Lentimicrobium sp. L6: one gene and its partner. The protein of the gene in region 2 interacts with the protein of the main gene of each other region in a pairwise test. Links are inferred from orthologs where the notes say so. Each region holds a gene or a part of one and is shown on either strand. Other genes may lie near its edges.

Evidence for each region.
Region 1: the proteins of lon (region 2) and rplI interact in binary tests that used the Escherichia coli proteins (3 or more experiments, as listed by UniProt). The link is inferred for Lentimicrobium sp. L6 from one-to-one orthologs.

Annotation. Positions count from the first base shown.
Region 1 is NZ_JABKCA010000059.1:244-8,206, reverse strand. Bases 2,387-5,220 are described here. They hold rplI (50S ribosomal protein L9), read right to left. Parts: upstream 4,112-5,220; coding sequence 3,662-4,111; downstream 2,387-3,661. Other genes in these bases: HNS38_RS14480 (shikimate kinase), read left to right, coding at 5,014-5,220; rpsF (30S ribosomal protein S6), read right to left, coding at 4,428-4,784; rpsR (30S ribosomal protein S18), read right to left, coding at 4,124-4,390; HNS38_RS14500 (RNA methyltransferase), read right to left, coding at 2,849-3,595; HNS38_RS14505 (hypothetical protein), read right to left, coding at 2,554-2,784. In the rest of the region: HNS38_RS14525 (alanine dehydrogenase), read left to right, coding at 1-19; HNS38_RS14520 (endonuclease), read left to right, coding at 28-1,083; HNS38_RS14515 (RNA polymerase sigma factor), read left to right, coding at 1,170-1,757; more of HNS38_RS14510, read left to right, coding at 1,754-2,386; more of HNS38_RS14480, read left to right, coding at 5,221-5,529; HNS38_RS14475 ((2Fe-2S)-binding protein), read left to right, coding at 5,571-5,750; HNS38_RS14470 (hypothetical protein), read left to right, coding at 5,771-6,391; murB (UDP-N-acetylmuramate dehydrogenase), read right to left, coding at 6,420-7,436; HNS38_RS14460 (hypothetical protein), read right to left, coding at 7,468-7,963.
Region 2 is NZ_JABKCA010000004.1:32,597-40,758, reverse strand. The notes cover bases 3,495-6,527. They hold lon (endopeptidase La), read right to left. Parts: upstream 6,222-6,527; coding sequence 3,768-6,221; downstream 3,495-3,767. Other genes in these bases: HNS38_RS01880 (GlmU family protein), read right to left, coding at 6,404-6,527; HNS38_RS01890 (ComEC/Rec2 family competence protein), read left to right, coding at 3,495-3,748. Also shown: HNS38_RS01905 (glycosyltransferase), read right to left, coding at 1-77; HNS38_RS01900 (thioesterase family protein), read left to right, coding at 323-736; HNS38_RS01895 (gamma-glutamyl-gamma-aminobutyrate hydrolase family protein), read left to right, coding at 816-1,613; more of HNS38_RS01890, read left to right, coding at 1,658-3,494; more of HNS38_RS01880, read right to left, coding at 6,528-7,582; HNS38_RS01875 (type B 50S ribosomal protein L31), read right to left, coding at 7,736-7,990; HNS38_RS01870 (acyl-CoA reductase), read right to left, coding at 8,122-8,162.

The DNA of each region.
Region 1 (7,963 bases), on a different replicon or contig from region 2:
ATTGGCAGTATTACATTAGTAGAAACTATGTCAAATATAAAACAAATAATAAGGATAATACTTTTTATCCAGGCTATTTTTTTAAATGGCTTTGTATTTTCTCAAGAGGAATTAGATAGGCATCCTCAAGATAGTTTAAGAATGATGTTTTATAATGTTGAGAATCTATTCGACCCTTTTGACGATAGTTTAACGAGTGATGAAGAGTTTACAGAGGAAGGGGCGAAGCATTGGTCTTGGTATAAGTATCAAGATAAACTCAGTAATATTTATAAAACAATAGTAGCTGTTGGAAATCCATACCCGCCTGCAATTATCGGCTTATGCGAGATAGAAAATCGGTTTGTATTGAACCAATTGGTTTACAAGACTCCGTTTTCAAAATTTGATTATAGAATTGTTCATGAAGAAAGCCCTGATAGAAGAGGTATTGATGTTGGTTTATTATTCGATCCTAAGCGTGCAGAATTGATTTATCATGAAGCCGTTCGGATTGATTTTCATTTTTCTCCACAAACAAAGACTCGTGATATTCTTTATGTTAAGCTTAGAATATTTAATGAAGATACAATTCATATTTTTGTTAATCACTGGCCTAGTAGATGGGGAGGTCAAATGGCATCGGCTCCAAAACGAAATTATGTGGCCGATATCTTAAGGGTGAAAATAGATTCCATATTTAATGAAGAATTAACACCTTCTATTTTTGTGATGGGGGATTTTAATGATGAACCTGAAGATGAAAGTTTAAGGCTTCATTTAGAGGCTGGTAGCCCTGAGGGTTCTTCAAGAATGGTGAATGTAATGTTGCCTTTAGTAAATGATAAATCAAAAGGAACTCATAAATATCAAGCCAATTGGGGAATTTTAGATCAATTTATTGTCTCAAAGTTCTTACTTTTGTCCAATAACCAATTACAAATTAACCTCCATCAAAATCCCATTTTTGCTGAGCCATATCTTTTAGAAAAAGATGAAAAGTTTTTAGGATTAAAACCGAATCGAACTTTTATAGGGTATAAATATCATGGAGGATTTAGTGATCATTTGCCTATATTTTTGGATCTGTATAAGATGCAGTAATCCAGGCGTTTGTAAAAGTTTTTAAAAAAAGATTAAAAATAATCAATAATTTAGGGGTACGTTTTTACAAAAAATAGTATTAATAAGTGAAGAAAGAGAAATATACAACAAATGAGATCCTAGATGGAATAAAAAGTGGTAATAATATTATACTTCAATTTATCTATCAAAGTTATTTCGATTCGATTAAAACCTTGGTTTTGTCGAAAAGAGGGAATGAAGATCTTGCTTATGATATTTTTCAAGATTCTCTTGTAGTTATCTACAAGAAACTAAAAACTGAAGAGTTTCAAATATTAAAAAGTTCTTTCTTTACTTATTTCTATTCGGTTTGTAGAATTACGCTATTTAAGTACTACTCTACAGGTTCGAAAGATGCATTGCCTCTTGCAGATAATTTAAAAGATTTGGAATTTATTTCTAGTGATTTTGAAGAAGAGGAAAGGTTGGCGGTTGAAGGAATAAAAGAGCAATTATTCCAAAAATATATCGATCTAATTCCTGACTCTTGTATGAAAATACTCAAATTGGTAATGGCCGGATTTAAAGCTGCTGAAATTGCCAATAAACTAAATTTATCCAGCGATGCTTATATAAGAAAAAGAAAGAAGATCTGTCTCGAGACTCTGATTGAAATGATTAAAAAAGATCCTAAATCAAGAGAATTATTATGAAAGCGTCAAAAACAAATTTAATCCAAAAGAAAGTCCTGAATGAACTTTCGGAGTTTGAACTGACTGACTTTAATCGGTTAATAGAATCAGACTCTGATTTCGCAAAGGAATATGCGATGGCTAAAGAGTTGATGACTTATGTTGGTAATGAAGAATTGTTAGTTTTCAGGGGGCAATTAGAAAAAGTTAGTAAATCGCATAAAAGCAAAAACTCCAATAAAAGGTTGATTAGTTTAAGAAGACACTGGTCCTATGTGGCATCAGTTGCTGCTGTTGCCCTCATTTTATTTGGCAGCTATGTATTTCTAAATGAGAATTCAGCATCCGATAAATTATTTGATCAATATTATAATACTGATGAAGTGTTTTTAAATACTCGTAGTGGTTCTACGCATAGTAATAGTGTTTTAGAACAAGGCTTGGTATTGTTTGAAGATAATAAATTTGAGGAGTCAATAGATTATTTTGAACAGCTACCTACCAGTGTTACCGCTTTATATTATAGTGGGGTGGCACATATGGAAATAGGAGAGTACGAGGTTGCTGAGTTTAAGTTTGATCAGGTCATATCAAATTATTTAAATGTGTTTTATGACCAAGCGCAATGGTATAAAGGCTTGTGCTTGGTAAAACAAAATAAGAAACAGGAGGCCAATGTGATATTTACCATGATTTCGCAATCAAATAGTTATTATAAAGAACAAGCTTTAGAATTAACAAAGCAAATGAAATAAGTTTCGAGAAGTGAATAAGTCTTAAGCCTACAGTTCGAGTAGGCTTTTTTTATGCTTTTTTTTTAATGAGAATGCGCTTTTGCTCCAGCACCATGATGTGATTCGTAATTTTCACATACATAATCAGGATCCTTTTCACACATACAGCTCATCTTTTTACCTTGGCTCGTTTCTAAATCTGAACTACAGGTTTTTGTAAATACAGCTCCTTTAACGAAAAACATTTTTATTCCAATTAAAGCAAAGGCAACAGCCATTAAAACTACGGTGATTAATATTAACTTAAGAATCATGATTTATTTTTTTACAAAGATAAAGCTTTTCTACTTTTGAGCTGAAAATGATACTATTTTTAACTTATTTAGAAAAGATGGATAAAATGATGCCAGTTGCAATAGAAGCATTTAGTGATTCTGCTTTGGAATTATCGGCTTGTGGTATATAAATAGCTTGAGTAATCAGCTTTTGAATTTCTTTGGAGATTCCTTTTGATTCGTTTCCAATAACGATAAATCCTTTTTTATTCAAAGATAATTCATAGATATTTTCACCTTGAAGGAGGCTTCCATAAATTGGTAGCTGATGTGAGTTGGATGATAATGCCGTTTTTAATTCAGTATAGTAAATTTTTTTTCTAAATACAGAACCCATGGATGACTGAACTACCTTGGGGCTGTATGCATCTGTTGTTTCTTTTGAACAAAGGATAGTATTGATGCCGAACCAGTCTGCCGTGCGGATTATTGTACCTAAATTACCAGGATCTTGTATGGTATCAAGTACAAGAATCAGCTCGTCATTTGGTATATGTAGTTCGTTACTCATAGGAGAGTTGACGACAGCCAAAACTTGGTTTGCAGTAGATAATTGACTCACTCTTTCTAAGTCTTTACTCTTCACCACTCGTGCAAAAGGCTCGTTAACTATTTTATTGTTTTCAAGATACCAATTATCAGTAGCAATTAACAGTTTTATGTCAAAATTTGATTGCAGAAGCTCCTCAATCATCTTTGGACCCTCAACTAAGAATACGCCATGTTTTTTTCTACCATGACTTGTTTTAATAGCGTTGATGAGTTTTATCTCAGATTTACTTATTTCCATAACACTAAATTATAAAAAAAACCCGTCTCAATAGAAACGGGTCTGAATAACTTAACTTGAACAGATTTACTCTGCAATCACTTCGAAACTAATTTCAGCTGTGATATCCTTATAGAATTTCACAGTGGCTTTGTATGTTCCAACTTCTTTAACAGCATCACCTTCAATAGTAATCATCTTACGATCGATTTCTTGATTGTGCTGTTCTTTGATAGCATCAGCCAATTGAATGTCATTAACAGAACCAAAGATTTTACCTGTTGTTGCAGCCTTAGCTCCAATCTTAACAGTTAAACCTTCCACTAACTTAGCTTTATCACTAGCTACTGTTCTGATTTTCTCTTCTTTATATGCTTTTTGCTTTAAGTTCTCGGCAAGTACTTTTCTATTGCTATCATTAGCAGCTATTGCAAATCCCTGAGGAATTAAATAGTTTCTTGCGTATCCTGATTTAACAGTTACTATGTCGTTGGTATAACCCAAGTTAGTAACGTCTTTCTTTAATATAATATCCATAATACTGCCTCCTTATTTTAATAAATCACCTACGTAAGGCATTAAAGCCAAATGACGAGCTCTTTTCACTGCTTGAGCTACTTTCTTTTGATATTTAGTTGAAGTACCTGTTAAACGACGAGGAAGAATTTTTCCTTGTTCATTCACAAATTTCAAAAGGAAGTTGGCGTCTTTGTAATCGATATACTTAATACCGCTTTTCTTGAAACGACAGTATTTTTTCTTCTTTGTATCAACCGCTATTGGGGTCAAATATTTTATTTCACTATTTTGTGCCATTTTTAAAGTTTTTGGGGCGTTTAGCCATTAATAAAATTTAGCTAGCTGCTTCAGTTGCCTTTTCTTTTTTCTGAGCTCTTTTCTTCTCATTATATGCAATAGCATGTTTGTCGAGAGATACAGTTAAGAATCTTAACATTTTCTCGTCGCGCTTTGTAGCAATTTCGAATTCGCGAATTTGAGAACCTTCTACTACATATTCGAAAAGGTGATAGAAACCTGTTGATTTCTTTTGAATAGGATAGGCTAACTTTTTCAAGCCCCATTTTTCTTCGTGTACTACATCAGCTCCTAGGCTTTTTAGTAAGTCACGATACTTGTTTACCGCTTCCTTCATCTGTTCTTCAGATAAAACGGGAGTCATAATGAAAACGGTTTCGTACTGTTTTAACATCGTGTTAAATTTTAAATTATTATTTTAATGTATTGATTATAAGCGAAATAGATATTTGATATCTCTTTCGGGCTGCAAATTTACAAAATATTTCTGAAATCCAAGTGTTTTAAGACAAAATATATTGCTTTTATCCGCTAGCTATTAATACTTTATCATATCTGGTTTGAAAAGTAAAATTGCTTGTTTTTGGTTTTTTAAACTAAAGATTAATTCCTAATTTTGTTATATGTTGATTTTTATAATTGGAATGATGGGGAGCGGTAAGACGAGCTTAGGAAAAAAACTAGCTCGTCAGCTGGATTATGATTTTATTGATATTGATGAAACCATCGAAAGTGAAGAAGGAAAGACCATTAGCGAACTGTTTGATATATGGGGAGAGGAAGAGTTTCGTATTCAAGAACATTCTCATCTAAAAAAGATTGGTAAACTTGAGAATGGTGTAATTAGTACAGGTGGTGGTTTGGCATGTTATCATGATAATATGAGTTTAATGAATCAGCTAGGCGAGACACTTTTTCTATATGCAGATAGTGCTTTTTTGGCCAGTCGCTTAAAACAAGGGAAAGCTGGTCGACCTCTAATTGCAGAGTTAGTTGATGAAGAACTTCCCGGTTTTGTGGATGCTTTATTAAAAAAAAGAAATCCTTTTTATGAGCAAGCAAAGCACATTATTCCCAGTAAAGATTTGAAGGTAAGTGATGTTTTAGAATTGTTTTTGTCTAAAGGATTATCCTTTTAGAATTATTCTAAATGATTAACTTTGCCGAAAATTAAAAAAATATGGAAGACAATATCATTTGCAATTGTATGAGCGTTAGCGAGCATGAAATCGTTCACGCTATAGAGAAACAGGATGCAGTGACCCTGCAAGATATAGAGGATATAACAGGAGCCATGTCTGGTTGTGGTTCATGTACTGAAGAGGTTGAAGATATCTTACAAAGAGAATTAGAAAAATAAATCTATTAATTCCACATATTATGAAGAACTTATTAATAATTATTTTACTAGCTACTTTTGGTTTGTCAGTGCTGGCTCAACAGTCTGATACTCTTGTAAAAGATGAGTCTGCTCAGCATGAGCAAGCGAATCAACACCAAGTTCAGCCTAAAAATAAAGCAGAGAAACCTAAGGAAAAGTCTTCATTTAAAATGAATAAAGTGATTATTGGAGGTAGTTTGGGGTTTAGTTTTGGTTCTGTTACTTCGGTTAGAATAAATCCATTGTTAGGATATAAACTCACTCCTAAGCTTACAACTGGTGTTACGGGTTTGTATGAATATAACAGCTACGATTATTATGGTTATGGTCGTCAGAGTTATAGTAATTATGGGGGTAGTGTTTTTAGTAGGTTTCGCTTTGTACCTATGGCTTATCTGCATGCCGAATTTAGTTATATCAATTACGAACTCTCAAGATTAAACAATGAAAAATACAGACAGGGTGTTCCTTTTATTTTCCTTGGAGGAGGGTTTGCACAAAGAATAGGTCGTAATACTTTTGCTTATGGTCAAATATTATTTGATGTATTACAGGATAGAAATTCACCATATTCAGATTGGGCTCCTTTCTATAGTGTTGGGGTAAGTGTAGGGTTCTAAATAAAAGATTGACAAAAGAATTCTAGAGCTAGAGGATTATCACTTCTGGCTCTAATTGTACCTTGAACTTTGTAAAAACTGTCTTTTGTATGTGATTTGAAAGCTCTGCTATTTCTATACCTGTAGCCTTATCCTTGTTTATTATTATCAAAGCATGATTAGGGTGAACTCCAGCATCACCAATAGTATACCCTTTTAAACCTGCATTTTCAATTAACCAAGCTGCCGCAATCTTTGTTTGCTCATTCTCTAAAGGATAATGCGCAATATTTGGATACAATGCTTTAATAGAATCGAATTCTTTATTACAGATAATTGGATTTTTGAAAAAACTCCCTGCATTTCCAATCTCATTGTGCTCAGGTAACTTACTTTTTCTAATATTGATAACAGCTTGTCTTACGTTTTTAATATCTGCATAAGACTTATTACTTGTTTTCAGAGCCTCCTCCCTGAGGTTTCCATAGTCCAGTTTCACTTTTGGGTATCGGTCGAGTTTAAAAACAACTGATGTCACTAAGAATTTGTTCTTTAGTGGCCCTTTAAAAATACTATATCGATAATCGAACTCCAGTTCATGTAAATAGAAATTGACCCTATGTCCATTATTTAAATCTATTGCTTCTAGGCTATTAAAAACATTTTGAACTTCCACTCCATAAGCTCCAATATTCTGCACTGGCGAGGCTCCAACTGTTCCTGGTATATAGGAGAGGTTTTCAACTCCTCCAAAACCATTTTTTACCGCCCAAGCCACAAAATCGTCCCAGTTTTCACCTGCCGCAGCTTTCACCCAAACCCATTGAGCTCTGGTTTCAATAATTTCAAAACCTTTGTTTTCAATTTTTAATAATTCACCTTCAAAATCTTTTACGAAAAGCAAATTACTTCCTTCTCCAATTACTAATCTTTTAGTGCATTTAGAATTTTGTTTGAAATACTCCACAGCCTCTTCTTCAGTTTGAAAAATAGTGACTTTTTTAGCGGATACTTCTGTGTGAAAAGTATGAAGATTCTTTAATGATGAGTTTTGATATTGCTTCATTAACAAGTGTTTTATAATTTGCAGGAATTAATTATATCGGCTTGATAAAAGTACTTGTTTTTTTACTGCTGTCTAGCTCAAAACCAAGTTTTTTAAGATACTGATTATGCTTTTTACTATAGCTTCCTATTTTGAAAGTTTTAAAACCTTCTTTTTTAAACTGTTCCTGTTGGTAGAAATATTTCCCTAATTTAAAATCTCTATAACTTGGGGTGACATAGTCTAATTTGATATGGATTTCGTCCCCTTTTTTATCGGCTAAGAATACACCCGCAACCTGCATATTTCTCAATACTAATAATGAGATATCATGATTTTTAATTTCGAAATCAGGGAAGAATTTTTGGATGTCAGATAAATTGAAGTCCAGAAATTCTTTTAAATAATAATTATTGGCTTTAATTTCTAAAGTTCTAAAATACTCTTTTGTAGAGTACATTTTTATTAGATAATAAATATTGGTTAATGCGATAAAGCCATTTAAAACTCCAACAGGATAAGCACCTATAGTAAAGCCATAAATGGTA
Region 2 (8,162 bases):
TCAATCACTCCACCATAATCTGCAGGATAAGGAATATCAAAAGAAATGATATGAAGATGGAGATCTGAATTTTGCATTTATTATTCAATTATAAAATCTGCTCAAAATTAAAACATATTTCCCTTCTCTTTATTGTTTTCTTATAATAAAATAGAATTCTTTCAACTATACTTAGCTATTGTCTTCACTGATTCTCCAAATCTGTTTTCTTCCTTATTTATATACTATTTATATCAAGCTATCCTTTAAGATTAAATTTTCTGATTAATTTTGCCCCCGAAATGAAGAGCATAAAACATCAGTAAACGCAAAAACACAAAATATGAAATTAGAATTTTCAACTCAAGTAAGGGTAAGATATGTAGATTGCGATCAATCAGGATTTGTTTATAATGGAAATTATGCCACATTTTACGAAGTGGGTCGTGCAGAATCTTTTCGTCAATTGGGTCATACCTATAAACAAATGGAAGATGATGGGATTGTCATGCCGCTCATTAACCAATATAGTCGTTTCTATAAGCCCGCTTTCTACGACAACGTATTAACTATTATAACTCGCATACCCGAAATCCCTAAAGCTAGAATCCGGTTTGAATACTCCATATATAACGAGGAAAACGAACTCATTAACGAAGGTTATAATGAATTGATTTTCTTGAGCAAAGAAAAAGGAAGACCGATGCGAGCGCCAGAATGGTTCATTGCACTTTTAACAAACTCCCTTAGCTCATAAAACTAATTCATAGGGATTTATTGAGTTTGTAGTTTCCTCATTGTTTTTCTTTCTATCTTTACAGGAACAAATTAAAGAAATGACTAGAAAATCAGTATTTCAGCTGTCTTTATTATTATTTATTGCATTTGTATTAAATGCTTGTCAAAATAATGAACGAGAACTTACTATTGCTATATCAAAAGCAAAACCTGACAAATGGTATGGTAATTATCCACAATGGGTGCATAAAGCCGATTCCAAGGTTAAAATCATCAATATGTATGAGCTGGGTCTGGATTCAGCACTTCAAGTATTAGATTATTGTGATGGTTTAATTATTTCTGGTGGAGCAGATGTATATCCTGGTTGGTATGGTAAGTTAGCCGATACAGCAAACTGTGGCGCGTTTGATAGATATAGAGACACCTTAGAAATTGAATTGATTAGAAAAGCTATGGCATTAAAAATGCCTTTAGTGGGAATTTGCAGAGGTCAACAAATTCTAAATGTAAGCCTCGGAGGAAGTCTGATTATAGATATTCCCACCGACCACGATACTGTTATAAAACACAGACTAGTTGACTGGGAAAACTGTTTTCACCAAATTCAACTGACAAAAGGAAGCTTATTGAGTAAATTAAGCTCACAGAGCGAGGGCAAAGTAAATAGCAACCACCACCAAGCCATAGACCAACTAGCTGATGACTTAAAAATCAGCTCTATTGCAAGAGACGGTATTATAGAATCTGTAGAGTGGAGGAATCCAAAAGACAAAGGATTTATGATAGCTGTGCAATGGCATCCAGAAAGACTTGATACTGTAAACCCAGAACTATCATTACCTATTATAAGAGAGATGCTATTTCAGGCCGAGCAGTACCATACTTATAAATAACGGATTATCTACCCACCGGATAATCCAAAAATTTTAAGCGCATCATGAAATTTTGGAATGATTATCCTCTTCTAAGAATACTCCTACCTTTAATAATTGGCATCCTTTTGGCTTTTTATTATCCCAATATTATATTGCCATTTTGGAGCCTTTTTATTCTAACTACCATCCTCCTATTCTGGGCATTCCGACCATTATCTTTAAGGAAATTCTCCATAAGAATTATTGGAGGAATCGTTATAAGCTTACTTTTTCTATTGATTGGAAATCAGCTCACAGAAGTAAAAACAGAAAAATACAATCATCTACATTATTCCAATCATGACAGTGTTAGTCATTTAATCATTAGGATAAATAGTCCGCTCACCGAAAAAAGAAAATCATTTAAAGCCACCGGACTAGTAATTGGTGGATTTCAAGAAAATGATACCAATGCTATTAAGTTACAGGGCAAAATCTTGATTTATTTTGAGAAAGTCAATTTTATCAAAATGGATTATGGAGATGAAATACTCATCGCAGCAGATAAATTACAAGCCATTAGAAATCTTGGAAACCCTAATGAGTTTGACTTTACTTCTTACCTCAAAAAGCAAAACATTCACCATCATGTATTTTTAACTAAAACAGATTGGATTACGACTAATCATCAGTCTCCAAACTTGATTAAACTATGGAGTTTAAATACTAGAAATCATTTATTAAAGCTTCTTGAAAATATGGAACTGGGAGATTCTGAATTCGGAGTAGCTTCTGCTCTATTATTAGGCTATGACGAATATTTAGATCCCGATTTAAGACAAAAGTATGCAGGTTCAGGCGCTATGCACATACTTTGTGTTAGTGGCTTACATGTCGGAATTATTTTTATGATTTTTAACGTATTATTTGCTCCATTAAGAAAAACAAAATATGGTTCCTATCTCAACTCACTCCTCATCATTACTCTCATTTGGCTTTATGCATTAATTACCGGACTTTCTCCTTCAGTATTCAGATCAACCACCATGTTTTCATTTATTATAATCGGTAGTTTAATAAATAGAAAAACTAGCACTTATAATAGTTTAGCAGCCTCAGCAGTGGTTCTATTGATTAATGATCCATTTCTAATCTTCCAAATTGGATTTCAATTGTCTTATTTAGCAGTATTGGCCATATTGTTTATTCAGCCCCCTCTTTCCAAACTATACTATTTTAAAAATGGATTTCTGACCAAAACAAAAGACTTGATCGCTGTATCCATAGCAGCTCAGATAGGAACTTTTCCACTCGCCATTTACTATTTCCACCAATTCCCAAACTATTTCATACTCACCAACCTCATTGTTATTCCTCTTAGTTTCGCCATACTTCTAAGTGGTTTCGCAACCATTTTCATTCACGCCCTACCCTTTTTAAAGTCTATTCTGGGACTTCTCTCACAAAAAATCCTGTATTGGCTATTATTTATTCTAAACAGCTCTATTGGTTTTATTAATCAGATGCCTTATGCAGTGAGTAGGAACTTATATTTTACTTTCTGGGATACCTTATTAGTCTATTTTCTTATCCTCTTTCTTATTCTAGCTCTCATGTATAAAAAAGCTAAAATTTTGATTGTATTCCTTTCTATTGCCATTATTTTAATGGTTTCTAATGCCTATTTAAGGATGGAAGATTATGAAAAAGAATTTTTTATTATCTATCACGTTCCAAAGGCGTCTTTAGTAGAATGGTCAACAAGCAATAAGAGCCAAGTGATTATGGATACTTCTTTATTCAATAGCCAGAATTATGAGAGATATTTATACGAGAGTCAACTCTATAGAAGAATAGATCATACCGAATATCTAACTTTTGATAGCATTTATTCTTCTTCTTGTATTAATTTTGATGGGAGGCTTATTTTTATTCTGGATAAAAGTCTTCAAATTCCAGAAAATGCAATACACTTGAATTATCTATATCTAAGAAACAATCCTAAAATCAGCCTACACCAATTGAGCAATAAATTAAGTTTTGACACCATTATTATGGATGGGAGCAATAAATATTGGAATGTACACAAGTGGAAAATGGAATGTGATAGTTTAAGAATCCCCTATTTTGATACAAAAGAAAAAGGAGCTTTCATGATTGAAAACTCCTTTTAAAATTCATTTTTTCAAACGATTATTTTTCAAACTTAATAGCGTTTACTACTTTAGTTTCTGTTAAAGCATATTGAACCAAATCTACTAAACTATCGAAGAACTTAAAACTTAAACCTTTGATATATTTCTCATTGATTTCATCAATATCTTTCTTGTTTTCGCTAGAAAGCAAAATCTCAGTAACCTTAGCATTTTTGGCCGCTAGAATTTTCTCTTTTATACCTCCAACTGGAAGAACCTTACCTCTAAGTGTAATCTCACCAGTCATAGCAATCTTAGATTTTACTTTCCTTTGAGTAAATAAGCTCACTAAAGCAGTTAACATAGTAACACCAGCTGAAGGGCCATCTTTAGGAGTAGCTCCTTCCGGAATATGAATATGCACATTATATTTAGTAAACACATCCTCATCAATACCAAAATCAGCTGCATGTGATTTAATATATTGGAAAGCTATAGTAGCTGACTCCTTCATCACATCACCTAAGTTTCCGGTTAAGCTAAAACTTCCTTTTCCTTTACTGAGGCTGGTTTCAATAAACAGAATTTCTCCCCCAACGCTTGTCCAAGCTAATCCAGTCACTACGCCAGCAATATCATTATTTAGATCTCTATCTCGACGAAATCGTGGTGTTCCCATAATATTTACAACATCCTCTTTATCCACCTTTATATTATAGGCCTCCTCCATCACAATAGCTTTTACCCTATTACGAATAATCTTAGCCAGATTTTTATCTAAAGTTCTTACACCAGCTTCGCGAGTATAATCCTCTACTATCTGCTCCAATATGGCTTTAGAGAAAGTAAGTTGGGATTTCTTAACACCATGTTCTCTTAATTGTTTAGGTAATAAATGACGCTTGGCAATCTCTATTTTTTCTTCTTTCAAGTAACCGCTTAAATCGATAATTTCCATCCTATCTCTTAAGGCAGGATGAATGGTACTTATATTATTAGCTGTTGCAATAAACATGATTCTAGATAAATCATAATCTACTTCTAAATAATTATCGTGAAAGGCTGTATTTTGCTCTGGGTCTAATATTTCCAATAAAGCAGCTTGAGGATCGCCACTATAATTATTCCCACTCACCTTATCTATTTCGTCTAAAACAAATACGGGGTTAGAGGAATTAGCTTTCTTTAAATTTTTAATAATTCTACCTGGCAAAGCTCCGATATAGGTTTTTCTATGTCCACGCAATTCAGATTCATCACGTAAACCACCCAGGGACATTCTTATATACTTTCTACCTAAAGCTCTAGCAACTGACTTACCTAGTGAGGTTTTCCCAACACCGGGAGGGCCTAAAAGACATATAATAGGAGATTTCAAATCCTTTTTCAGCTTTATAACTGCTAGATACTCAATAATTCTCTCTTTTACTTTCTCCAAGCCATAATGGTCATCATCTAAAACCTTTTGAGCATTTTTAAGATCTAGATTATCCTCGGTATATTCTCCCCAAGGAAGACTTACAAGTGTATCGAGATAATTGAGTTGTATAGAAAACTCAGCAGCTTGAGGATTCATCCTTCTTAATTTCTTCAACTCCTCGTCAAATGTCTTCTTAACTTCTTTATTCCACTTTTTACTCTTCGCTTTCTTTTTAAGCTCCTCTATTTCAGTTTCACTTGGAACGTCTCCTAATTCTTCTTGAATGGTTCTCAATTGTTGATTAAGCATATAATCACGCTGCTGTTTATCGAGATCCTTTTTTACTTTGCTTTGAATTTGATTTTTAAGCTCCAACATTTGCAACTCCTTATGCAAATTTTTCAATACGCCTTGTGCTCTTTCAGTAATAGAATCTACCTCTAACAATTTTTGTTTGTCGTTAACATCAGCATTCAAATTACTACAGATAAAGTTCACTAAGAAGTTCGGACTTTCAATATTCTTCAAAGCGAAGGCTGCATCAGAAGGTAAATTGGGTGATTGCTTAATAATTTGAACAGAAAGCTCTTTTAAAGAGTCGAGCAATGCTGTAAAATTATCATTCTTCTCAGCCAAAACTTCGGCTCTATTCTTTATTCGAGCAACCAAGTATGGTTCTGTTTGAACCACTTCTTTCAACTCAACCCTTCTCTTACCCTGAATAATTGCTGTGGTAGTACCATCAGGCATATTCAACAGTTTAAGAATTAGAGCGGTAGTCCCAACGTTATAAAGATCTCCAATTTCAGGATCCTCTATCGCTACATCTCTCTGAGAAGCTACAGCTATGGTTTTATTTCCATTATTATAGGCTTCTTTTATCAACTTTATAGATTTATCTCTGCCTACTGTAATAGGAATGACCACACCTGGAAATAGCACCGTATTTCTTAAAGACAAAACGGGTAAGGCATCAGGTAAATCTTCATTATTCATAAGATCCTCATCTTCGCTAGATAAAAGAGGAATATATTCTGCATCGTGGTCCATTAAGTCGGACAAGTATAATAGATTTGTCATTTTTTCTTTCATATATTGACAATTTGACAGACATTTGATTAAACCATGGAAAAAACACAAACAGCCCCATCGTAAAACATTGTATATCAATTATTTATTTAATATCACTAATTGAATTCATAAGTGTTTCAAATAACATACCAAAAAAAAGCCCTTTTGTAAAAAAGGGCTTCAATATTATATGATCCAAAATTTTAATAGGACTTATTTCCAATAGTTAAATCAAATACCGATTGTAATAAATCTTGCTCCATTTGGTCAAATTCTTTACCTCTTCGGCCATAAACAATTTTCGCAACTTCAAATGCTTTATCTATTTGATAATTGCTTTGTCTTCCTGTTCCACCCCATCTAAAAGAAGGAATATAATTTCTTTGGAATCCAGAGCCAAAAATATTGCAATTCACTCCAACCACAGTTCCTGTATTAAACATGGTATTGATACCACATTTAGAATGGTCACCCATTATTAAACCACAGAAAGTTAATCCTGTACTCACAAAGCTTGACTGAGGGTAATTCCACAATCTTACAGGTTCGTATGTATTTTTAAGATTAGAGGTATTAGTATCACTACCCAAATTACACCATTCTGCGATTACACTGTTTCCAAGAAAACCATCATGCGCTTTATTACTATGAGCAAAAATCACAGTATTATTTAATTCACCCCCAACTTTAGAATAGGGACCAACAGTAGTAGCTCCATATATTTTGGCTGCCATTTTCACAACTGCATTTTCACATAATGCAAAAGGACCACGAATAACGCTATTTTCCATGATCTCAGAATCCTTACCGATATATATTGGCCCTGTATTTGCATTTAGAGTCGCAAATTCAACAGTGGCACCTTCTTCTACAAATATATTCTCCAGCCCAATTACATTATTACTATCGCTTAGTTTCGCAGATTTCCTCCCTTTTGTAAGAAGAATGAAATCATCACGAATAGCCTTGTCATTATTAGAAAAGACATCATAAGTATACATTAACTTGATATGCTCTTCATTAAAATCATGACTGTATTCAGCATCAAAATTAGGCTCACCACTAATATCTTCGCCTACATTCATGGCAATAATATAATCTTCAGTATTTAAGGTCTCATTTATCTTCAGGTTTTTAACTGCCTTTACCATTTCAGGAGTTGGACATACTGAACCATTGATAAGTATATTTTGTTTTCCTTCTTTAATAGGAAATTTCTTTGCCAAATAAGATTCTGTTATGGTTGATGTTTTTTCTCCCAAATATTTCTCCCATTTCTCTCTGATGGTTAAAATACCTATTCGAATATCAGCAATCGGCCTAACGAGTGTTAGAGGCAAAAGATTGTTTCTGGACGAATCGTCAAATAGGATATAATTCATATATTGATTATTAAATATTTATAACTCTACTTCTGTTTATACAATAATAAGCATTATTTATGGCATTTCAAAGAATATTTTGTGAAAAAACATTAAATATGAAAAGCCCAATCTCCGAAGAAATGGGCTTTATCAAATATCTTAAAACAAGAATTACTTAAGGTGTTTCTTGTATTTATTTTTGAACTTATCGATACGACCAGCTGAATCCACTAACTTCATCTTACCAGTGTAAAATGGGTGAGACTGGTTTGAAATATCAAGCTTAATCAATGGATATTCTTTTCCATCTTCGAACTCAATAGTTTCTTTAGTTTTGGCAGCAGATTTAGTTAAAAATGCATAACCGTTTGACATATCTTTAAATACTACAAATCTGTATTCCTTTGGATGGATATCTTTTCTCATTTCTTTTTTCTCCTTAATATTTTCGGTGTGCAAAAGTATATAATTTCAGTTAAAATAAAAATATTTTTCAAGTTTTTTTACGTATTAATTTCAAAGTCTTTTCTTTTTATTGAAAACATTGGTATTTTCAACTATAAAGCAACTAAAAAAGCCATAGTATCTACCCCATCTG